Regions from separate parts of the Micromonospora sp. WMMC250 genome, predicted to be linked through region 1. Evidence: predicted binding sites of a transcription regulator. Region 1 holds the regulator's gene; the other holds the start of a gene.
What was found. The regulator HspR, encoded in region 1, represses chaperone genes until heat shock. The targets are predictions, from matches to a motif close to TTGAGTNNNNNNNACTCAA.
Positions count from the first base shown of each region.

Region 2: lon (endopeptidase La) is a predicted target of HspR. The motif match lies at 8,224-8,242, and genes of this name have one in related genera.

Region 1 is NZ_JAPZBJ010000002.1:4,857,896-4,869,483, reverse strand. It holds gene dnaJ (molecular chaperone DnaJ) at 9-1,190, shown strand; gene O3438_RS21895 (heat shock protein transcriptional repressor HspR) at 1,221-1,661, shown strand; gene O3438_RS21890 (hypothetical protein) at 1,799-1,981, shown strand; gene O3438_RS21885 (hypothetical protein) at 2,093-2,524, opposite strand; gene O3438_RS21880 (GNAT family N-acetyltransferase) at 2,790-3,161, shown strand; gene O3438_RS21875 (cation:proton antiporter) at 3,171-4,376, opposite strand; gene O3438_RS21870 (cation:proton antiporter regulatory subunit) at 4,382-4,882, opposite strand; gene O3438_RS21865 (epoxide hydrolase family protein) at 5,046-6,182, opposite strand; gene O3438_RS21860 (TetR/AcrR family transcriptional regulator) at 6,268-6,912, shown strand; gene clpB (ATP-dependent chaperone ClpB) at 6,999-9,590, shown strand; gene O3438_RS21850 (hypothetical protein) at 9,702-10,082, shown strand; gene O3438_RS21845 (hypothetical protein) at 10,152-11,003, shown strand; gene O3438_RS21840 (DUF4178 domain-containing protein) at 11,174-11,588, shown strand, end outside.
Region 2 is NZ_JAPZBJ010000002.1:1,400,838-1,412,425, forward strand. It holds gene O3438_RS06020 (low temperature requirement protein A) at 1-572, opposite strand, end outside; gene O3438_RS06025 (response regulator transcription factor) at 663-1,268, opposite strand; gene O3438_RS06030 (sensor histidine kinase) at 1,265-2,419, opposite strand; gene O3438_RS06035 (hypothetical protein) at 2,551-3,465, shown strand; gene O3438_RS06040 (DEAD/DEAH box helicase) at 3,551-5,284, shown strand; gene O3438_RS06045 (DoxX family protein) at 5,333-5,737, opposite strand; gene lon (endopeptidase La) at 5,870-8,200, opposite strand; gene O3438_RS06055 (manganese catalase family protein) at 8,341-9,210, opposite strand; gene O3438_RS06060 (sensor histidine kinase) at 9,293-10,012, opposite strand; gene O3438_RS06065 (response regulator) at 10,096-10,719, shown strand; gene O3438_RS06070 (histone-like nucleoid-structuring protein Lsr2) at 10,865-11,212, shown strand; gene O3438_RS06075 (hypothetical protein) at 11,347-11,588, opposite strand, start outside.

The sequences.
Region 1 (11,588 bases):
GTGGACCGGTGAGTTCCAAGGACTGGATCGAGAAGGACTTCTACGCCGTGCTCGGCGTGGACAAGGCCGCCTCCGCCGATGACATCAAGAAGGCGTACCGCAAGCTGGCCCGCGAGTCGCACCCGGACCACAACCCGGGCGACGCCAAGGCCGAGGAGCGGTTCAAGGCCGCGTCCGAGGCGTACAACGTGTTGTCCGACACGGGTCGCCGACGTGAGTACGACGAGATGCGCTCGCTGTTCGGCTCGGGTGCCTTCCGGCGGAATGCCCGGGGCGGGGGCCAGCCGGGCGGCATGCCGTTCGACGTCTCCGACATGTTCGGCGGTGCCGGCGGCGGCGACCGCCGGTTCGGCGGCGCCGGCTTCCAGGACCTGTTCAGCTCGATCTTCAGCGGTGGCCAGGCCGGTGGTCAGGCGGCACCCCGCGGTCCGGCCCGTGGCCGGGACGTGGAGACCGAGGTGGCGCTCGACTTCGGTGACGCGGTGCGCGGGGTGACGCTTCCCCTGACACTGCGCGCGCCGGGGGTCTGCGACACCTGCCACGGCAACGGGGCGAAGCCGGGCACCCAGCCGCGTACCTGCCCGGTCTGTCACGGCGCCGGGGTCACCACCCGGGACCAGGGGGCGTTCAGCTTCTCCGAGCCGTGCCGCAACTGTCAGGGCGTCGGCACTGTCGTCGAGGAGAAGTGCCCGGAGTGCCACGGCACCGGGGGCGTCACCAAGACCCGCACCATGAATGTGCGGTTCCCGGCCGGGGTGGCCGACGGTCAGCGCATCCGGTTGGCCGGGCGCGGTGAGCCGGGCGAGCGCGGTGGCCCGGCCGGCGATCTCTTCGTGCACGTCAAGGTTCGACCGGACGAGCTGTTCGGGCGTACCGGCGACGACCTGACGTTGTCCGTGCCGGTCACCTTCGCGGAGGCCGTGCTCGGCACGGACCTGCGGGTGCCGACGCTCGACGGCGCGGTGACCCTGCGGGTTCCGCCGGGTACGCCGAGCGGGCGCGTTTTGCGGGCCCGCGGCAAGGGTGTGGTTCGTCGCGACGGCCAGGCCGGTGATCTGCTGGTCACGTTGGACGTGGTCGTTCCGGCCCGGTTGTCGGACGAGGCGCGCGCCGCACTGGAGGCGTTCGCCGAGCAGAGCCCGCCGGCGGCCCGGGAACATCTCGACGCTCGGGTGCGTCGGGTCAGTTAGTGCGTTGGAATGGACGCGGAGGTGAGCGGGATGTCGGGCGAGTTCCTCGGTTCGGGTGACCCTGCCTACGAGGCCAAGGTGCTGATGATCTCGGTTGCGGCTCGCATGGCGGGGATGCACCCGCAGACCCTGCGCCAGTACGACCGACTCGGGCTGGTGCAGCCGGGCCGGGCCGCTGGCGGGGGCCGCCGGTACAGCGTCCGTGACGTGGTGCTGTTGCGCGAGGTGCAGCGACTCAGCCAGGACGACGGGATCAACCTGGCCGGTGTGAAGCGCATCATCGGGCTGGAGCGACTGCTGGAGCAGGCTCAGCAGCGGGTGGCTCGGCTGGAGGCGGAGCTCGACGCCGCGTACCGCCGGATTGCCGAACTGGAGTCGCTGGCCCGCTTCCCCGGCAGCGACCTGGTGCCGACCAACCGCACCTCCACGGCGCTGGTGGTGTGGCGGCCTCGCCGCACGCCCGGTCGCTGACCCGCCGCTCACCCGGATCTGCCTCCTCGGCCCGGGCCGTACCGGATTTCCCGGCGCGGCCCGGGCCGCTTCGGCTAACCTGTCGATACGGGTCCAATCGGATTAATCCGGACCTACCGGCATGGCGAGGGGGAGCGATGGCGGAGCCGGCGAAGAACGTGGCCCAGCAGACGGAAGACCGGTTGGAAGACCTGGCCGAGACCGTCCGCGAGAAGTTCGACAGGGTGACCAAGGGGACCTACCGGGACCGGGTCGTCGGCGGCAGGTTCGCCGAACCGGGCGACCGGGGTCGACCTGAGAAGGAACAGAAGCAGGACTGAACGGCAACCGACGTACGGGCCGGGACCCACGGGGGGTCCCGGCCCGTTCACGTGAATGAGTGCTCGACAGTGGCGCAGACACCACCATCGCCGCTGACGACCAGCCGAGCCTCAGCCGAGGCGGCGGTTCTCGCGGACCAGGCCGCCTTCGCACCAGTCGCGATAGACGAAGAGGTCCGGCCGGGCCAACAGCACGCGGCCGTTGTGCGCCCAGACCTTCATCAGTTCGTCGCCGTCCCGCTCGGCCTGTTCCACGAGTTTGCGGAAGCGGCGCTTGGGGTGGGCGCGGAAGTTCGTCCGGATGCCGTCGGCCGCGTAGATGTAGAGACAGTGCAACGCGAAACGGCGGGCCGGACAGGTCGGATCCATGGCTAACTCGAAGAGCGTCAGGACCAATCGGTCACCGGAGACCAGTAGGTCCCAGTCGGGTGGCATCGAGGCCAACGGCACCGAATCGGGCTTGTACGCCCAAGCTCGCAACTCCGCCGGGCTCGGATCGACGGGGTTCGCGAAGCCGTGGAACGTCGACTCCTGCACGCTCACCGGCCAACCTTCCGCTCTGGCCCGCGGGTGGCAACGCTGCCTGCGGAACCTGGCTGCTGGGGCGAAACGGTAACCCGCCGCCGGGTGCTGCGGTAGTCCCCGTGGGGAGCAATTCCGCAACCGTTGGCATGGGCGGGTCCCCCGCATCGACAGAGCGGTCGATGATGCTCCTATGGCAATCCACGTTCGACAGTTCCGGCGAGGCGCCGAGGCTCAGTTCGTCACGGGGCTGGAATGGCTTTTCGCCCCTCCCGGTGGCCGTCCCGTGGATTGGGACAACGACCGCGCCGTCGAGCGGACCGCGCAATTGCTCGACCACGAAGGCGTCGCTCTCTTCGGGGCGCGATCGGACGAGGACCAGTTGGTCGGAGTGGTCAGCGTCTACGTGGACATCCTGTCGGTGCGCTTCGGCCGTCGGGCTTCGATCGAGGATCTCGCCGTACACCCCGACTGGCGGTCCCGGGGTGTCGGCGCGAACCTCCTGGCCGCCGCCAGGACGTGGGCCCACGAACAGGGCGCCGACTACGTCTTCCTGGAGTCCGGTCTGGCCCGGACCGAGGCGCACCGCTTCTACCTTCGCGAGGGTGCGACCCACGCAGCCGCGGCGTTCCGGTGGACCGGAAGGCCCACCCGTTGACGCTCGCGGTCAGTCGCGGATCGGTACCGGCACCTGTCGTTGGGCCGCCGCCCGGTTACGCAGCCACCGCTTGAACCACGGGAAGTCCGGCAGCCGGGCCAGGATCGGCCCGGTCACCACCGTGATCAGGACGTACGTCGCGGCCAACGCCGCCAACCGCGGCTCGACGCTCCCGGCGGCCACCGCGAGACCGGCGATGACGATCGAGAACTCACCTCGGGGTACGAGTGCCAGACCGGTCCGCCATCGACCGGGTTCGGCGATGCCGACCCGACGGGCCGCGAGGTAGCCGGTGAGCGTCTTCGTCCCCATGGTGACGATGGCCAGCGCGAGTGCCGGCAGCAGCACCGGCGGGATGTCCTGCGGGTCGGTGGTCAGGCCGAAGAAGACGAAGAACACGGCGGCGAACAGGTCCCGCAATGGGGAGAGCAGCTCGGTGGCGTGGTGCGCCACCGGGCCGGAGAGCGCGATGCCGACGAGGAACGCGCCGACCGCCGCCGACACCTGGAGCGACGCGGCGATGCCCGCGATCAGCAACGTCAGACCGAGTACGCCGAGCAGCAGCGCCTCCGGGTCCTTGGCCGACAGGGCGGACGAGATCAGGTGGCCGTACCGGATGGCGACCACCAGCACGATCAGCACAGTGCCCACCGCGACGGTGAGCGCGATCCCGCCGCCGAGCAGGCCCGTGCCGGCCAGTACGGCGGTGACGAGCGGCAGGTAGAGGGCCATCGCCAGGTCCTCGATGACGAGCACCGAGAGGATCACCGGGGTCTCCCGGTTACCGAGTCGTCCCAGGTCGGCGAGGACCTTGGCGATCACTCCCGACGAGGAGACCCAGGTGATGCCGCCGAGCACCAGGGCGGCGACCCAGTCCCAGCCGAGCAGCAGGGCGAACCCCGCTCCGGGCAGCGCGTTGAGGACACCGTCGATCAGCCCTGCCGGTGCCGCCGAGCGGAGGTTGCCGACCAGTTCGTTGGCCGAGTATTCCAGGCCGAGCATCACCAGCAGCAGGATGACGCCGATCTCGGCGCCTACCGCGAAGAACTCCTCGCTGGCGGCGAGCGGCAGTAGCCCGCCGTGCCCGAACGCCAGCCCGGCGAGCAGGTAGAGGGGAATGGGCGAGAGGCCGAAGCGGCGGCTCAGCCGGCCGAGGAGGCCAAGCAACAACAGCAGCGCACCGACTTCGATGAGCAGCGTGGTGAAATCGTGCATCCGCCTCAGCCGTCCGGGTCACTGTCGGCGAGGATGGCGGACACGCCGTCGAGACCCCGTCGGGTCCCGACGACGACCACCACGTCGCCGGCTGCGAAGCGGAAGGTGGGGAGTGGCGAGACGATCACTTCGCCTTCGCGCAGGACCGCCACGATGGAGGCGCTGGTGCGGGTACGCGCCTTGGTGTCGGCAAGCTGGCGGTTGACGTACCGCGAACCGGCCGGGATGGCGATCTGCTCGGTGAGCAGCCCGGCCGCCTGCTCGCGGAGGCCGGAGAGCTGGCCGAGCATCAGCGACGCGCCGAGGATGTCGGCCAGAGCCTCGGCCTCGTCGTCGGTCAGCGGAATGTCCGCCTGGCAGGAGTCAGGGTCGTCGGGATCGTAGAGGACCAGATCACGGCGGCCATTGCGGTGGGAGACGACGCCCAGGCGGCGTCCGGACTCCGTCACCAGATCGTGGCGTACCCCGATCCCGGGTAAGGCGGTCTGCTCGACACGTACTCGCACCCGCCAAGGCTACCGCTTGGTGAACAAAGCGCAGATCTTGGAGTGACGGTGCTCAACCTGTCCCGGTCTTGCGTGATCGACTCGACGTCGGCGAAGTCGGGGTGTCCCAGCGTCGGGAGACCGCAACATCGGCGACGTCGAGTCGATCGAGCGCTCGCGTCGGTCAGGTGAGGCTGGCGAAGAACTCGCGGATGTCGGCTACCAGGACGTCGGTGGCCTGGTGGGCGGCGTAGTGGCCACCGACGTCGCCGCGACCGTCGACGTCGCTCTCGTACGCCGTCCACCGGACGATGTTCGCGTGGTCCCGGTCGGCGAAGCGGCGGATGGACTGGAAGTCGCCGGGGAACATGGCCACCGCGGTCGGGGCGGTGGTCGGTTCGGTCGGCTGCTGGTCGGCGTGGGCGTCCTCCCAGTAGAACCGGATCGACGACGCGGCCGTGCCGGTGAACCAGTAGGCGGCCACGTTGGCCAGGACGAAGTCGGCGTCCAGGCTCTCGTCGAAGAGTTGGGCGTTCCAGGCGAGCAGCCCGACCGGCGAGTCCGCCAGGCCGAACGCGAGGGTCTGCGGCTGCTGGCTGTGCACCTGGTTGAAGGAGAACTTGTTCTCGTAGAACCACTGGAGGTGCCCGAGCGCCGCCTGGTCCGCCTCGGTCAGCCCGGCGAACTCGGCCGGGTCGCCGGAGGGGAACGCGAAGAGTTGGGTGACGTGGACGCCGAGGACGTGCTCCCGGTCGATCCGGCCCAGCTTCGGAGCGATCATCGAGCCGGCGTCGTTGCCGACCGCGCCGTAGCTGTCGTACCCCAGTCGGTTCATCAGCTCGGCCCAGGCGCGGGCGGTGCGGTCGTGGTTCCACCCGGCGCTGCGGGTCGGGCCGGAGAAGCCGAAGCCGGGCAGCGACGGGATGACCAGGTGGAAGGCCGGAGAGCTCGGGTCGGTGGGCTCGGTGAGCGGCGTGATCACGTCGAGGTACTCCAGCACCGAGCCGGGCCAGCCGTGGGTGAGCACCAGCGCGGTGGCGTCCGGCCGGGACGACCGGACGTGCAGGAAGTGGATCTGCTCGCCGTCGATCTCGGTGACGAACTGCGGGTGGGCGTTCAGGCGGGCCTCGACCGCACGCCAGTCGAAGCCGTTGCGCCACCGCTCGGCGAGGGTGCGGACGCGGTCGGTGCTCATTCCGTAGGTGTCGCCGGCTCCGGGCAGGTCGGCGGGCCAGATCGTGCGGTCCAGACGGGCGGCCAGGTCGTCGAGTGCGGTCTGCGGGATCTCGACGCGGAACGGGCGGATCGCGGTGCCGGTCATCTCGGAACTCCTTCGGAACGGAATGTTTCGTTCTGCAATCACAGTAGCAGACCGGAACGATCCGTTCCACTGATAGTCTGAGGCCATGCCGACATCACCCGAGAAGACGCTGGGCGGCCGCCGCGCCCAGGCCGCCCGCAACGACGAGGTCATCCTCGAAGCCGCCCGCGCGGTCTTCCTGGACGACCCGAAGGCGCCGATCGCTGCCGTCGCCGAACGCGCGGGGGTCGGCATCAGCGCCCTCTATCGGAGGTACGCGAGCAAGGAGGACCTGCTGCGGCGGCTCTGTCACGACGGGTTGTGCCGGTACATCGCCGAGGCCGAGACGGCTCTCGCCGAGCCGGACGACTGGACGGCGTTCAGCACCTTCCTGGCCGGCGTGGTCGATGCCGACGTGCACTCGCTCACCGTCCACCTGGCCGGCACCTTCACGCCCACCGAGGAGATGGGGCGGGACGCGATGCGCGCCGGCGAGTTGGCCGCCGCCCTGTTCGAGCGGGCCCGCGCCAGTGGTCGGCTGCGCCCGGACGTCGTCGTACAGGACCTGGGTCTGCTGTTGGAGGCGTGCGCCGCGGTGCGCGTACCCGATTCGAAGCGGACCGCTGAGCTGCGCCGCCGGCAACTCGCGGTGCTGGTGGCGGGCTTGTCGGCTGCGCCGACCACGGACCCGTTGCCTGGTCCGGCGCCCGCCGCGGGCGAGTTCGACTGGCGGTGGCGTCGTCGGGAGTGACGGGCGTCACAGCGCTAAGGTTGAGCGGAATACGCTCAACTCTGGTTGTGTCCAACCCAATGGACATCGCCGATCCGGGGGAGCCCATGAACACCGAAAAACTCACCACCAAGAGCCGCGAGACCATCACGGGTGCCGTCGCGCTGGCCAATCAGCGTGGCCACGCCACCGTGGAGCCCTGGCACCTGCTGCTGTCGCTCCTGGACACCGACGGGTCGACCGCCACCGGCCTGCTGCGCGCCGTCGGGGCCGACCCGACCGAGCTGCGCCGGGCCGCCCAGCGCGCTGTCGATGCTCTCCCGGCAGCCCGGGGCTCGAGCATCGCCGAGCCGACACTGGCCCGGGAGTTCGTCAACGCCATCGGTGCCGGCGAGCAGATCGCCCGCCCGTTGGGCGACGAGTACACGTCCACCGAGCACCTGCTCGCCGGTCTGGCCCGGGTGGGCGGCGCGGTGTCCGGCGCGCTGAAGACGGCCGGCGCCACCGAGGAGGCCCTGGTCGCGGCCTTCCCGACCGTCCGGGGTGGCGACCGCCGGGTCACCACCGCCGACCCGGAGCAGACCTATCAGGCCCTGACGAAGTACGGCGTCGACCTCACCGCCAGCGCCCGGGACGGCAAGATCGACCCGGTCATCGGCCGGGACTCCGAGATCCGCCGTGTCATCCAGGTGCTCTCCCGGCGTACCAAGAACAACCCGGTGCTGATCGGTGAGCCCGGCGTGGGCAAGACCGCGATCGTCGAGGGCCTGGCCCAGCGGATCGTCACCGGTGACGTGCCCGAGTCCCTGCGCGACAAGAAGTTGATCTCGCTGGACCTCGGCGCGATGGTCGCCGGAGCGCAGTACCGGGGCCAGTTCGAGGAGCGGCTGAAGTCTGTCCTGGAGGAGATCAAGAACTCCAACGGGCAGGTCATCACCTTCCTCGACGAGCTGCACACCGTCGTCGGCGCCGGCAAGGGCGAAGGCTCGATGGACGCCGGCAACATGCTCAAGCCGATGCTGGCCCGTGGCGAGCTGCGGATGGTCGGTGCCACCACGCTCGACGAGTACCGCGAGCACATCGAGAAGGACCCGGCTCTGGAGCGCCGATTCCAGCCGGTGCTCGTCGGCGAGCCGACGATCGAGGACACCATCGGCATCCTGCGCGGGCTCAAGGAGCGCTACGAGGTGCACCACGGCGTACGGATCACCGACGCCGCGCTGGTCGCCGCCGCCACGCTCTCCGATCGGTACATCACCGACCGGTTCCTGCCGGACAAGGCGATCGACCTGGTCGACGAGTCCGCGTCCCGGCTCCGGATGGAGATCGACTCCCGGCCGGTCGAGGTGGACGAGATCGAGCGCGCGGTCCGCCGGTTGGAGATCGAGGAGATGGCACTGGCCAAGGAGCCGGACGCCGCCTCCGCCGAGCGGCTGGACCGGCTGCGTAAGGAACTGGCCGACAAGCGCGAACAGCTCACCGTGCTCTCCGAGCGGTGGCAGACCGAGAAGAGCCACATCACCAAGCTCTCCACCGCCAAGGAGGAGTTGGAGCGGCTCGGTGGCGAGGCCGAGCGGGCCGAGCGCGACGGCGAGCTGGAACGCGCCGCCGAGTTGCGCTACGGCCGGATCCCCGCGCTGAAGGTCGAGCTGACCCAGGCCGAGGAGGAGCTGGCCCAGCTCCAGGCCGACGGCGCGATGCTCAAGGAGGAGGTCGGCGCGGACGACATCGCCGCGGTCGTCGCCTCCTGGACCGGCATCCCCGCCGGTCGCCTCCTCGAAGGCGAGACGGCCAAGCTGCTCCGGATGGAGGAGTCGCTGGGCGGCCGGGTGGTCGGCCAGGCCGAGGCGGTGGGCGCGGTCTCCGACGCGGTACGCCGTGCCCGTGCCGGCATCGCCGACCCGGATCGCCCGACCGGCAGCTTCCTCTTCCTCGGCCCCACCGGCGTCGGCAAGACGGAGCTGGCCAAGGCCCTGGCCGAGTTCCTCTTCGACGACGAGCGGGCGATGGTCCGCATCGACATGAGCGAGTACGGCGAGAAGCATTCCGTCGCCCGTCTGGTGGGTGCCCCGCCCGGCTACGTCGGCTACGACGAAGGTGGCCAGCTCACCGAGGCGGTGCGCCGCCGGCCGTACTCGGTGGTGCTGCTGGACGAGGTGGAGAAGGCCCACCCGGACGTCTTCGACGTGCTGCTCCAGGTGCTCGACGACGGTCGGCTCACCGACGGCCAGGGCCGCACCGTGGACTTCCGCAACGCGATCCTGATCCTCACGTCCAACCTCGGGTCGTCGGTGATCGGTGACCTGACGCTCGCCGAGGAGCAGCGCCGGGAGGGTGTCCTCGCCGTGGTCCGGTCGCACTTCAAGCCGGAGTTCCTCAACCGGCTGGACGACATCGTGGTCTTCGCCTCGTTGCGGGGCGACGATCTGCGCTCCATCGTCGACATCCAGCTGGACCGGATGCGGCGTCGGTTGGCCGACCGCAGGTTGGGCCTGGAGATCACCGATTCGGCCCGGGACTGGCTCGCCGAGCACGGCTACGACCCGATCTACGGTGCTCGCCCGCTGCGTCGCCTGGTCCAGACCGCGATCGGTGACCAGTTGGCGAAGTCCCTCCTGGCCGGCCAGATCCGCGACGGCGACACGGTGAAGGTAGACCGCGGTCCCAACACCAACACCCTCGAGGTAACCGCCGCCTGACCGCGCCCGAACGCGGTGATCAAGAGGTTTGCGTCAGAAGAAGACAACTTCTTGACGCAAACCTCTTGATCAACAGGGTGGGGAGCGGGTGAGTGGGGAAAAGGTGGGGGCATGTTTGGTATCGGCAAGAAGTGGGAGCGCGAACTGGAGTCGGCCGCCGACACATTGGTCACGGCTGACACGCTCGCCTTTGGTGGGGTCGGTATCGCCGGCACGTTGTTGCCGGTGACCGAGGCGTACCACCAGGTTGCGGCCACCCTCGACGACCACCCCGAGGAGGTACGCCGACAGCTCGACCGGGTGCTCGCCGACGGCACACCCGCCGGCCGGGCGTACGCGGCGACGCTGCTGGAGCGGATCGACCCGGCGGCGGCCCGAGCGGCCTGGACCTCGTTACGGGACGACCCGAGCGAGTTCACCACCTTCGTCGGCTGTGTGATGGACCGCGAAACCATCGGCAACTACGCCAGCCAGCGGCTCGCCGCAGCATGATCCATTCGCCGATCGGTGCTGCCCGATCGGTCCTGCCAGTTGTCGACACCGCGCCGTACGTTGCGAGCCATGAGCCCGCCCGCCACCGTGCCGCGCCCGCCCCGCCCGGTCATCGTGACCGTCGCCTTCTGGTTGCAACTCGCCGTGGTGCTGGTGTTGCTCGCCCTGGCCGCGCTGGCGGTGGCGCAGGCGGTGCACTTCGACGGGCAAATCGACCGCGCGGTGCGACTGGTGCCGGACGCGGACCCGGACGAGGTGGCTGGCGAGCGGCGAGGCAACGTCGCGATGGCGCTGATCCTCGGCGTACCGGCGGTGCTGCTCGCGGTGTGGCTGGCGGTCACCGCGGTCCCGGTCCGGCGCGGCGGCAACGTCGCGCGGATCCTGGTCTTCGTCGCCAGCGGCGCGCAGCTGCTGGTCTGCTTCGCGCAGTGCTGCTCCGCCGGGTTCCTGGTGCCCGTGTTGACCACGCCCCAGTTCGAGGGGGAGCCGCCACCGGACTGGGACGAGTGGGAGACCTCGACGTTCTTCGACACGCTCTACTCCGGCACCGACCCCTGGGACCAGCTGCTCGTCCCTGTGGCAGGGCTGGGCGTGCTCACGGTCCTGGCACTGTCCGCGGGCGTAGTCCTGTTGCTGGCGCTGCCGCCGGCGCACCGGTGGTTCGTGCCCGGCAGCGCAAAGGAGACGCCACCCGCCCCGGCCTGGTCGATGCCCGGTCCCGGTTACGCCATGACCGGCTACGGGTATCCGCCAGTTCCGCTCGTGCCGGGTTTCCCGCCACCGAGCCAGCAGCTCCCACCCGGTTACCTGATCTGCCCCGACCCGGCCGCGCACCTGCCGCCGGACGCGTCCGGCGCGACGTCACTGCCGAGCGGGCCGTCGACGACGCCACCGGAGGACGCACCCGACGCCCTCCGCTAGGCAGGGGTCAGCGCCACTGGCCGGTCCTTGCCGCCGGGGCAGCGCCCAGGTTCCGCTCCGGCTCGCCCGAGGGCTCCACCCGACGTGGCTGAGCTGTCGGCCACAGCGCGGGCCGTCCAGGTGCCGAAGGTTGTTACCGTCTGCGCCGACGTACCTGGGGAGGTGGTCGGGTGGACGCGCTGACGACGTGCCTGGTGGCAGTGGTTGTCGTACTCGCGGTGGTCGCGATCCTCGTATGGGCCCGCCGGCGGGCGACGAGCCGCACCGACGCCCAGGCGACAGCGCCGCCGCGCCCCGGCCCGCTCCGCCTGGCGCTGCACGACCGCGTCCGCATTCGCGACCGGGAGTACGCGGTGAGCGGGACCATCCGCCTCGTCGAGGGCGACTGGAGCTGGGTGCAGCACCTGCTCGACGACGACTCTGGCACTCACCACCGGCTCTCCGTGGAGGACGGCCCCGAGGTGGAGTTGGTGCTCTGGACGGCCGAGCCGGGCGCGACAGTCGCCCCGGGCGCCCCGAGCATCGAACTCGGCGGGCGGCGCTACACCTGGACGGAGACCGGGCAGGCGCGCTACACCGCCACCG
Region 2 (11,588 bases), 3.5 Mb from region 1:
TCGGTCGATCGCGCCCGACCGAGCCACGGAACCGGCCAGCCGAGGACCGGCCCCGAGTAGTCGATCGCCAGTGCGAACGCCCACAACAGGACGCGCGCTTCGTCGCCACTGGCCGCCGCCCCGGCGAACCAGATCGTCCCGGACACCAGGTACCAGACGATCCCCCGTACCGGCCGACGCCAGGCCGGGGTGCCGTGCAGGTAGAGGGCCATGACCAGGGTGCGGCCGAGGTGGATCCCGAGGTACGCGCCGACGAAGACGAAACCCTGGTCACCGAAGGCGTCCGGCACGTTGATGGACATCAACAGACTGCCGAGCATCACGCAGATGATCAGGATCTGCACCGTCGGTCGTTCGCAGTCGAGGCTGTCGGTGGCGAGGTTGGTGTTGTACCAGATCCACCAGAAGGCGAGCAGGAAGATCACGGCCTGCGCGTCGGCGAGGAGGCTCGGCTCCTCGACCAGGGTCGCCGACAGCCGGCCGAGGGTGAAGATGAAGACGAGGTCGAAGAACAGCTCGACGGCACTGGACCGCACCGGGTCGACCGGACCCGCCGCGACTTTCCTGGCCATTTGCCCATCTTCGCAGCAGGAAGGCCACGATTCGGAGGAAGTCGAGGTGTCGCAGCAGCGCCGAACGACCTGACCGGAGGATCGAGCGGATCAGAGCCAGCCGTTGTCCCGGGCGGCACGGACCGCCTCGGCCCGGTCCGCGGCACCGAGCTTCTGGACGGCCGCCGACAGGTGGTTGCGGACCGTGCCGGTGGACAGGTGCACCCGGCGGGCGATCACCGCCACCGGCGCGCCGAACTCGGCCAGCCGCAGCGTCTCCAACTCCCGAGGCGTGAGCGGGCACGCCGGCAGGGTCAGCGCGTCGGCGGCCAGCGACGGGTCGACGTACCGGCCACCGGTGTGCACCCGGCGGATCACGTCGGCGAGCGCCCCGCCGGGCGAGCCCTTCGGCACGAAACCCCGCGCCCCGGCGGTCAACGCCTGACGGAGGTGCCCCGGGCGGCCGTGCCCGGTCAACACGACCACCGCGCACTCTGGACGGACGCGGGCCAGCTCGGCGGCGACGGCGATGCCGTCCAGGCCGGGCATCTCCAGGTCCACCACGGCGACGTCCGGGCGGTGCGCGATCGTCGCGGTGACCGCCGTCGGCCCGTCGGCGGCGTGGGCCACCACGTCGATGTCCGGTTCGAGGCCGAGCAGCGCGGCGACCGCCACCCGGATCAGGTCCTCGTCGTCGGCCAGCAGGACGCGGATCACGACGGCACCGGCACTGTGGCCTCGACGGTGAACACCGCGTCCTGGCGACGTGTTCGCAGCTCTCCCCCGGCCGCGGCCAGCCGGTCGGCCAGTCCCCGCAGGCCGTGGCTGTGTTCGTCCGGGCCGCTCTCGTCGGCGCCGTCGTTGACCACCGTCATCCTGGCCACGTTCCCCTCCCGGTCGATGTGGATCTGGCACCAGTCGGCGCGGCTGTGCCGCAGCACGTTGGTGCCCGCCTCGCGCAGCACCGCCGCCAGTTCGGTCGCGGCCGGCTGCGGCAGGTCCACCGGTGGCGACGGCACCGTGCAGCGCACTCCGCACGACCGGAGCACCTCCGCCACGGCGGCCACCTGCTCGCCGAGGTCGACAGCGCGGTAGCCGTGCACGCTCTCCCGGACCTCGGCGAGCGCGGACGCGGCGAGCCGCTGCACCTCGGCGGCCTCCCGACCGGCCCGAACCGGGTCGACCGGCGCGAGCCGCGCGGCGAGTTCGGCCTTCAGCGCGATCACCGTGAGACTGTGCCCCAGCAGGTCGTGCACGTCGCGGGCGAAGCGCAGCCGCTCCTCGGCGGCGGCCAGCCTGCCCTGGGCGGCCTGTCCCTGCCGGGCCTCCACCAGCAGGTCCCAGAACCAGACCTGGAACCTGTTGACCGCCGCCACGCCCACCCCGACCCCGCCCGTCACGGCCAGGGAACGCCCCACCGATCCGCCGGTCCACCAGGCCACCGCCGCCGACACCAGGAGGGTGCCGGCGGTGACCGCCAGCGCTCCGGGAAGGCGGACCACCAACGGGGCCATCCCGACCAGGGAGGCGCCGAGCCACGCCCAGGTCGGCCAGACCCCGGCCGCGACCGGCGCCACCAACGGCACGGTCAGTACCGCCACGACGGCCAGACCGAGCTGGGCGCGCCGTCGCCACCGCTGCGCGAGCCAGGGGGTGACCGCCGCGTACAACACGGCGGTCTGGGTGGCCGCGAAGGCGAGGATGCCGACCGCGCCGAGCGCGACGCGGCCGACGTCCGGCTCGCGGCTCAGGCCGGCTGCCGGCAGCAGGACGGTCGCCCACATCCCGACGGCCAGCGACAGCAACGTCGCCCGCCGGGCCCGGAGCAGCCGGCGGTCCGCCCGGGGAGTCGCCGGCTCGCTCGTCACGCGTCGATCCTAGGACCGCGCGCCGCCCGGTCCACCCATGCGAATTGTCACGGTCGGACCGTGCGACGCGCACGAATATCCGGTGACGGACGCGTCTGCCCGCCGGGCCGGAGCGCCGGCACTGTCAGGGCATGGAAAACACACGGATGTACGCCGACACCGCCGCCCGCGTACCGTCGCCCGGGCCACTGACGACCGACCAGCCGGTGCCCACGGGCGCGACGCGGACCGACGTGACGCCGGCCGGCGGTACGCGACGGCTGCTGTGGCATCTCGGCGAGATGGCGCTGGCGATGGTCGCCGGGATGCTGTTGCTCGGGCCGCTGGTCGAGATGGGCGGTGCCGCTCTGGGTGCGACCGGCGCGCTGGCCCGCCCGGAGGTGGCCGCGCTGGTGATGGCCACCACCATGACCGTCGGGATGACGGTGTGGATGCGCTACCGGGCGCACCACTGGCGTGGGGTGGGCGAGATGGCCGCCGCCATGTACGTCCCGTTCCTGCTGCTGTTCGTGCCGTACTGGATCGGCCTGCTCGACGCCGACGGCTTGCTGCTCGGCGGTCACCTGTTGATGGTGCCGGCGATGGTGCTGGTGGCGGTGCGGCATCGGCACGAGTCGCCGGCGGTGATCCGTCGACACCCGGCCGTGGTGGCGCTCGCCCGCCGCTGGCCGACCGGGCTGGCGCTGCTGGTGACCGCGGACATGTGGCTCGACCCGGGGGTGCTCAGCCCGTGGACGATGCTGGTGCTGCCCGGCGGCTACCTGCTGATCGGCCTGTTCCGGCGCACGCTGCGCGGTCCGGGTGTGCTCCCCACCCAACTCGTCGGTCTCGCCGTCTGGGGCACCGTGACGCTGGTCGCGGTGGCCGCCGGCGGCCGGACCGCCGAGTGGTTGGTGGCGCTCGGCTGGCTGGCGCACGCCGGGTGGGACCTGGCGCACCATCGGTCCGGCCGGGTGGTGCCGCGCGGCTACACCGAGTTCTGCGGGGTGCTCGACGCGATCCTCGCCGCGGTGATGATCCTGGCGATCCTGAGCACCCCCGCCTGACCGCGACCGCCGCTGACGGGGCACCTGCCGCGCTCATGTGGCGGTCGGCGCAGCGGCCCGGACGGCGTGATGAAAGGCTTGGCACATGAGTTCCGCACCTGCACAGCACGACGCACCGTCCGACGCCACCCCCGCCGGCACCGACGAGGTGAACGCCTTCACCGAGCTCGGGCTGCGCGCCGAACTGCTGGGCGCGCTGTCCGCCCTCGGCTACGAGGAGCCCACACCCATCCAGCGGGAGGCGATCCCACCGCTGCTGGAGGGTCGGGACCTGCTGGGTCAGGCGGCCACCGGCACCGGCAAGACGGCGGCGTTCGCGCTCCCCCTGCTGAACCTCATGACGGCCCACCGTCGTGGCGGTGACCCGGTGGCGCTGGTGTTGGTGCCGACGCGTGAGCTGGCGGTGCAGGTCTCCGAGGCGTTCCACCGCTACGGCAAGGACCTGGGCGCCCGGGTGCTGCCGATCTACGGTGGGCAGCCGATCGGACGGCAGCTGCGGGCACTCGACAGCGGTGTGGACGTGGTGGTGGCCACCCCGGGCCGCGCCCTCGACCACATCGCCCGGGGCACCCTGCGCCTCGGTGGGTTGAGCACGGTGGTGCTCGACGAGGCCGACGAGATGCTCGACATGGGCTTCGCCGAGGACATCGAGGCGATCCTGGAACACGCTCCGGCGCAGCGGCAGACGGTTCTCTTCTCCGCCACCATGCCGTCGCGTATCGACGGGATGGCCCGGCAGCACCTCAGCGATCCGGTCCGGATCGAGATCGGTCGGGAGCAGCCGGTCGCGGGTGAGGCGCCCCGGGTCCGGCAGAGCGCGTACATCGTCACCCGGGCGCACAAGCCGGCCGCACTGGGTCGGGTGCTGGACGTCGAGTCGCCCACCGCCGCGATCGTGTTCTGCCGCAGCCGGGAGGAGGTCGACCGGCTGACCGAGACGATGAACGGCCGGGGTTACCGCTCCGAGGCGTTGCACGGTGGCATGAGCCAGGAGCAGCGCGACCGGGTCATGGGCCGGCTGCGGGCGGGCACCGCGGACCTGCTGGTGGCCACCGACGTGGCGGCCCGCGGGCTGGACGTCGAGCAGCTCACCCACGTGGTCAACTACGACGTGCCGTCCGCCCCGGAGTCGTACGTGCACCGGATCGGCCGGGTGGGCCGGGCCGGCCGCGAGGGTGTGGCGATCACCCTCGCCGAGCCGCGCGAACACCGGATGCTCAAGACCATCGAGCGGGTGACCGGCCAGCGGATCACCATCGACAAGATCCCCACGGTGGCGGACATGCGGACCCGCCGGTTGGAGCTGACCCAGGCGGCGCTGCGGGAGAGCCTGCTGGAGGACGACCTCGACCCGTACCGGGTGATCGTGGAGACGCTCACCGACGAGTTCGACCTGATGGAGGTCGCCCTCGCCGCCGTGAAGCTGGCCCACGAGGTGACGTCGCCGGGCTCCGACGACGAGGAGGAGATCCCGCAGGTTCCGGTGCGCGGTCCCCGCGAGGGTCGACCGGAGTCCGGCGGTCGGGGTGGCGACCGGCGGGGCGGGGGTCGTCCACGGTCCGGCGGCGGCAACACCGTCCAGGTCTTCGTCGGCCTGGGCCGGCGCGCGGGCGTGCGCCCCCAGGATCTGGTCGGCGCGATCACCGGCGAGACCGGGATCCGCGGCCGGGACATCGGCTCGATCGAGATTGCCGACCGGTTCTCCCTGGTGGAGGTGCCGCAGGGGGTGGCCGACGAGGTGATCTCCGGGCTGCGGCAGAGCACGATCAAGGGCCGCAAGGCGACAGTGCGTCGCGACCGCGGGGGCGACGAGCGCTGAGCACGACGCCGGCGACCGCCGGGGTACGACGGTCGCCGGCGCCGGGGATCAGAACGAGTACGGCCCGAACCGGCCCCACGCCACCAGCGCGGCGAGCACCAGCAGCACCAGGCACGTCACCGTGCCCTGGATCTCCAGCTTGCGTCGCTCTGGCACGGTCTCCGTCCGCACGCCGTGCAGGTGCACCACGATGCCGCCGATCATGATGATGACCAACCCGAGCGCGGCCAGCGGGGTGAGCACCGTGGCGATGCCGGTGAGGGCGGGCAGTACGAGCCCGGCGGCGGCCAACAGTTCGAGGGCGCCGATCACCTTGACCTGGATCGGCGTGGCCGCCCGGGTCCAGCCCATCGTCTCGTGCAGCTTCTCCTTGGGCTGGGTCAGCTTGGCCACGCCGACGCCGCCGAAGATGGCGGCGAGCAGGATCTGGATGATCCACAGCACCAGGTTCACGGGTTCCTCCGGGGGTAGCGCCGTACGGCGGAGAGGTGTTGGGAAGCGTCACGCGCGACAGTAGCGCTCGATGGTCGAACATCGATGACCCCCGCCGTCACGGGGACGGCGGGGGTCATCGCGGTCGGAGGGTCAGGAGACGAAGAGCGCCGGTCCGTCCAGGGCCGGCACGTCGGCCGGGGTCAGTGCCAGGGCGAGCACGTCGGCCACGTCGGCCAGGGTGTGCACGGTCAGCGCCTCACGCACCTCGGCCGGCAGGTCGTCCAGGTCGGGCTCGTTGCGCGCCGGGATGATCACCTCGGTGAGGCCGGCCCGGTGCGCGGCGAGCAGCTTCTGCTTCACCCCGCCGATCGGCAGCACCCGACCGGACAGCGTCACCTCGCCGGTCATCCCGAACTCGGGACGGACCGGGCGGCCGGTGACCAGCGACGCCAGGGCCGTGACCATGGTGATGCCGGCGCTCGGGCCGTCCTTGGGAACCGCGCCCGCCGGGAAGTGGACGTGGATCCGCCGCCCGGCCAGGGCGTTCGGGTCGATGCCGAACCGTCGCCCGTTGGAGCGCAGGTACGACAGGGCGATGTGCGCCGACTCCTTCATCACGTCGCCGAGCTGGCCGGTCAGGGTCAGCCCCGGCTCGCCCTCCATGCTGGTCGCCTCGATGAAGAGCACGTCCCCGCCGGCGCCGGTGACGGCGAGGCCGGTCGCCACGCCGGGCACCGCCGTGCGCTCGGCCGACTCCGGGGTGAACTTCGGCCGCCCCAGGTAGCCGGTGAGGCTGTCGGTGTCGACGCGTACCGGCGACGGGTCGGTCGCCAACGTCACCGCCACCTTGCGCAGGATCTTCGCGAGGCCCCGTTCGAGCTGCCGGACGCCGGCCTCCCGGGTGTACTCCCCGGCGATCAGCGCGAGCGCCTCGTCGGCGATCTCCACCTCGTCGGCGGTCAACCCGGCCCGCTCCCGCTGCCGGGGCAGCAGGTGGTCCCGGGCGATGGCGACCTTCTCGTCCTCGGTGTAACCGTCCAGCATGACCAGTTCCATCCGGTCCAGCAGCGGGCCGGGGATGGACTCCACCACGTTCGCGGTGGCCAGGAAGAGCACGTCGGACAGGTCGAGGTCGACCTCCAGGTAGTGGTCCCGGAAGGTGTGGTTCTGCGCCGGGTCGAGCACCTCCAGCAGGGCGGCCGCGGGGTCGCCGGCGTAGCCGGCGGCCAGTTTGTCCACCTCGTCGAGGAGCACGACCGGGTTCATCGAGCCGGCCTCGCGCAGCGCGCGGACGATCCGGCCGGGCAGCGCGCCCACGTAGGTGCGCCGGTGACCGCGGATCTCCGCCTCGTCGCGGACACCGCCGAGGGACACCCGGACGAAGTTGCGGCCGAGCGCCCGCGCCACGGATTCGCCGAGGCTGGTCTTGCCGACTCCGGGAGGGCCGGCGAGGGCGAGCACCGCGCCGGAGCCGCGTCCGCCGACCACGCCGAGGTTGCGCTCGGCACGCCGGTTGCGCACGGCCAGGTACTCCAGGATGCGGTCCTTCACGTCGGCCAGGCCGGCGTGGTCGGCGTCGAGCACCGCCCGGGCCGCGGCCAGGTCGGTGTTGTCCTGGGTACGCGTACCCCACGGCATTTCGAGCACGGTGTCCAGCCAGGTGCGGATCCACCCCGCCTCCGGGGAGGCGTCGCTGGCCCGCTCCAGCTTGCCGACCTCGCGCATGGCCGCCTCGCGGACCTTCTCCGGCAGCTCGGCGGACTCCACCCGGGACCGGTAGTCGGCCGAACCGTCCGGCTCGTCCTCGCCCAGCTCCTTGCGGATCGCGGCGAGCTGCTGACGCAGCAGGAACTCGCGCTGCGACTTCTCCAGCCCCTCGCGGACGTCACTGTTGATCTGCTCGGTGACCTCCTGCTCGGCCAGGTAGTCCTTCACCCAGCCGACCAGCAGCTCCAGTCGGGAGGTGACGTCCGGCGCGGCGAGCAGCTCGGTCTTCTGCTCCAGGGTCAGCCAGGGCGCGTAACCGGCCGAGTCGGCCAACTCGGAGAGGTCGGTCATCCGCTCCACCGCGTCGATGACCTGCCAGGCGCCCCGCTGTTGCAGGACCGAGGTCACCAGGGCGCGGTACTCGCGGGCGAGTTCGCGGGCCTTGCCGGCGTAGGCGGGTTCGTCGAGTTCGGACGCCTCGACCCAGAGCGCCGCGCCGGGGCCGGGGACGCCGGAGCCGATCCGGGCCCGGGACAGGCCGCGGATGACGGCGGCGGGCTCACCCTCGGGCAGCCGGCCGACCTTCTCGATGGTGGCGATCACGCCGACCGGGCCGTACTCGCCGTCGATCCGGGGCACGGCGAGCAGCTTGCGGTCGCCGGTCGCGCGGGCGGCGTCGATGGCGGCCTGGGTGGACGGGTCGAGGGTCACCGGGATGACCATCCCGGGCAGCAGCACGGCGTCGGTCAGTGGAAGTACCGGAAGAGTTGCCATGGAACACCTGCCATCACGTTGACTTGAGCGTGTCTGGCTCAAGTAACAAAGCGTTCCCCTTGTTCCGGCTTGTGACCCAGGCCACTCCCCTGCCGGCCCGTCGGGTCGCCCGCGGACAACGGGCGACCCGACGGGAGACCTCAGGTGAGCTTGCTCTTGACCGTGTTGGCGATCGAGCCGGCCACCCCAGGGGTGGTGCCGTACAGCCGGGGATCTCCCGGCGGCAGCACCGGCTCCGGGGCGTTCGCACGCGGGTTGTCGTCGTACCGGAACTCGCCCTTGCCGTCCGGCGACGGTCCGGACGTCCAGCGGCTCTGCGCCGCGTCCGTCCCCGAGGAGAACCCGAGGTACGTGTAGCCGTACTCCTCGGTGAGGTCACCGGAGTCCGGGAACGCCTCCGGCACCGGCATGTCCTCCAACCCGTCCTCCTTGAGCTGCTCGATCGCGGCCAGCCACATGTTCTGGTGCATCGTGTCGCGGGCCAGCAGGAAGCGCAGCATCTGCTTGACGCCGGGGTCGTCGGTCATCTGGAACAACCGGGCGACCTGGAGCCGACCCTGCGCCTCGGCGGTCACGTTGAGCTGGAAGTCGGCCAGCAGGTTGCCGCTGGCGGTGACGTACGCGCCGTTCCACGGCACCCCGTTGGAGTCGGCGGGCAACGCTCCGGCACCGGCGTGGATGAAGTGCGCCGGGTTCGAGCCGGCGTAGATCGCCGCCCCACCGGGATCCTCCGCGATGCCCTCCGACAGCGACAGCGGCGCGCTGTCCAACAACCGGGTGATCATCGTGCAGATCATCTCGACGTGGCCCATCTCCTCGGTGCCGACGTCGAGCAGCAGATCCTTGTACTTCCCGGGCAGGCGGCAGTTCCACCCCTGGAAGAGGTACTGGTTGGCGACAGTCATCTCGCCCCACTTGCCGCCCAGCACCTCCTGCAGGCGGCGGGCGAACGCGGCGTCCGGGCCGTCCGGTTTGGCCTCGAACTGCAGGTCCTTGACGTGACTGAACATCTGACCCCCTCGGTACGGAAATCGGCAGTGCAGCCGTTCCCGTACCGGTGACCCGGCCGGGCCAATCCGTGTCCCGGCGGGGTCAGCGCACCGGAAGCAGCACCTCCAGCGCCGCCCCGCGCGGCTGCAACCGATGCGCCCGCAGCGCTCCCCCGTCCACCGCGACGAGCTGCCGGACGATCCACAGCCCCAACCCGGACATCCCGTGCCCGGGCGCGGGGCGGCGCAGCGCGGCGAGCAGCGCGTCGTCGACGCGCCCCTCGTCGGTCACCAGCACGCTCAGGCCGGGGCCGCGCACCGTGGCGTAGAGCCCGACCTGCCCCTGTGACGGCCCGTGCCGCAGCGCGTTCTCCACCAGGTTGACGAGCACCTGCCGGGTCCGTCCCGCCGGCACCGGGCAGGATCCCGCCAACCGGGTGGCGCGCACCCGCCGTCGGCCGACCGGCACCAGCGCGGCGGCCTCGCGCAGAATGCCCGCCAGCGCGACGGTCGGCTCCGGTCGGGGGTTCAGCGCCAGCGCGCCGGTGCCGGCCGTGGCGTCGCGCAGCAGGCTCTGCAGGTGGGCGGCCTGATCGCGGGCGAGCTCGGTGATCGCCCGCCGGTCGGCGCCGCTCAGCTCGCGGTGCTCGTCGGCCAACGCGCGGGTCAGCGAGGTCAGGGTGCTGATCGGCGTACGGAACTCGTGGCACAACACCCGCAACAGCAACTCCGAATCGGCCACCGGTGCGCGCAGGTCACCCGAAGCGGGCTCGATCCGGCGCAACCCTCGCAGCAGGCCCTGCAAACCGTGGCGTGCGCGCATCCACCCGACTCCCCTCGTTCGGTGCGTACCCGCATGATCGGTACCCGCTGGGGAACGGCGCAGACATGCCGGGAGCCTCCACCATGCGAATCGTCGTCGTGGACGATCACCCCCTCTTCGTCCGCGGCCTCGAACTGCTGCTCCCCATCACCACCGACGGCCGGGCCGAGGTGGTCGCCTCCACCGGCGACGCCGCCGCCGCGGCGGCGCTGGTCAGCCGCTGCCAGCCCGACCTGGCCCTGGTCGACCTGCACATGCCGCCGCCGGGCGGCATCCGGGCGGTGGCCGCGATCCGACGGACCACCCCCCGGATACGCGTGGTCGCGATGTCCGGCTCCACCGACCCGGCACCGGCGTTGGAGGCGCTGCGGGCCGGCGCCGAGGGGTTCCTGCCGAAGACCAGTGAACCGGAGGCGCTGCTGCCCCCGTTGCGGGCCGTCCTCGACGGGTGGGCGGTCCTCCCGGGAGCGCTGCTGCACGCGATGCTGCGCCCCACCCACGCGACGCCCGTCGACCTGGACGGCGAGGAACGCCGGCTGCTGCGGGCGATCGCCTCCGGCCGCAACACCGTCGACATCGCCGACGAACTGCATGTCTCGGAGCGGACGGTGAAACGAATGACCGCCGCGTTGCTGCGCAAGTTGCGGGTTTCCAACCGGGCGGAGGCGGCCGCCATCGCCGGTCACACCGGCCTTCTCGGCGAATGAGGCCAGTTCATCCGCCCCGATTCACGGTTTTGCTCGGTAACGGAATCGCGACGCGCCGAATGAATAGGACGCGTATTGTTGCGGATTCCGGGGGTGATAGGTCAGACTTTGGACACATCCCGCCGCACACAGGGAGTAATCGGCAATGGCGAGAAAAGTAATCACGGTCCTGACCGACGACCTCGACGGTGGGAAGGCCGATCGGACGGTCGAGTTCAGTCTCGACGGCGTCGCCTACACGATCGACGTCTCGGACGAGAATGCCGGCGTCCTTCGCAAGGCGCTGGATCCGTACATCAATGCGGGTCGGCGGATCGGGCGCGGCCCGGTCGAGAGCGCGCGCTCGGTCCGGCGTCCGGGGCGACCCGCCGGCGCGGGAATGGATCGGGAGCAGAACCGAGCAATCCGGGAATGGGCCGTCAAGAACGGCTACAAGATTTCCGAACGGGGCCGGATCCCGGTCGAGGTCGTCGAGGCGTACAAGAGCCGCTGACGCGCGAGTCGACGAGGGGGCCCTGCCGTTTCCGGCGGGGCCCCGTCGTTGTGTCCGGGAAACCTCGACGACGCGGCGGCCGGTCACCCGGGGGTTGTCGCCCCCGGGTGACCGGCCGCCGTTGGTACGTCCGGTCAGTTGACGGTGATGCGCACCGAGTCGAATGCCGGCGTCTGGTTGGCCCGCTCCATCATCGGCAGACGGTGCGAGCCGTCACCGGCCCAGACGGAGCACTGCGCGGTGCCCGACTCCGGCAGGCCCGGAATCTGGATGGTCACCTCGTCGGGCTGGGCCCCACCGCGACCGTCCTCGGTCGCGACGAAGAACGCCGGCACCTCCTGCGGCTCCGGCGGGGTGGTCAGGCTGTCCAGCATCC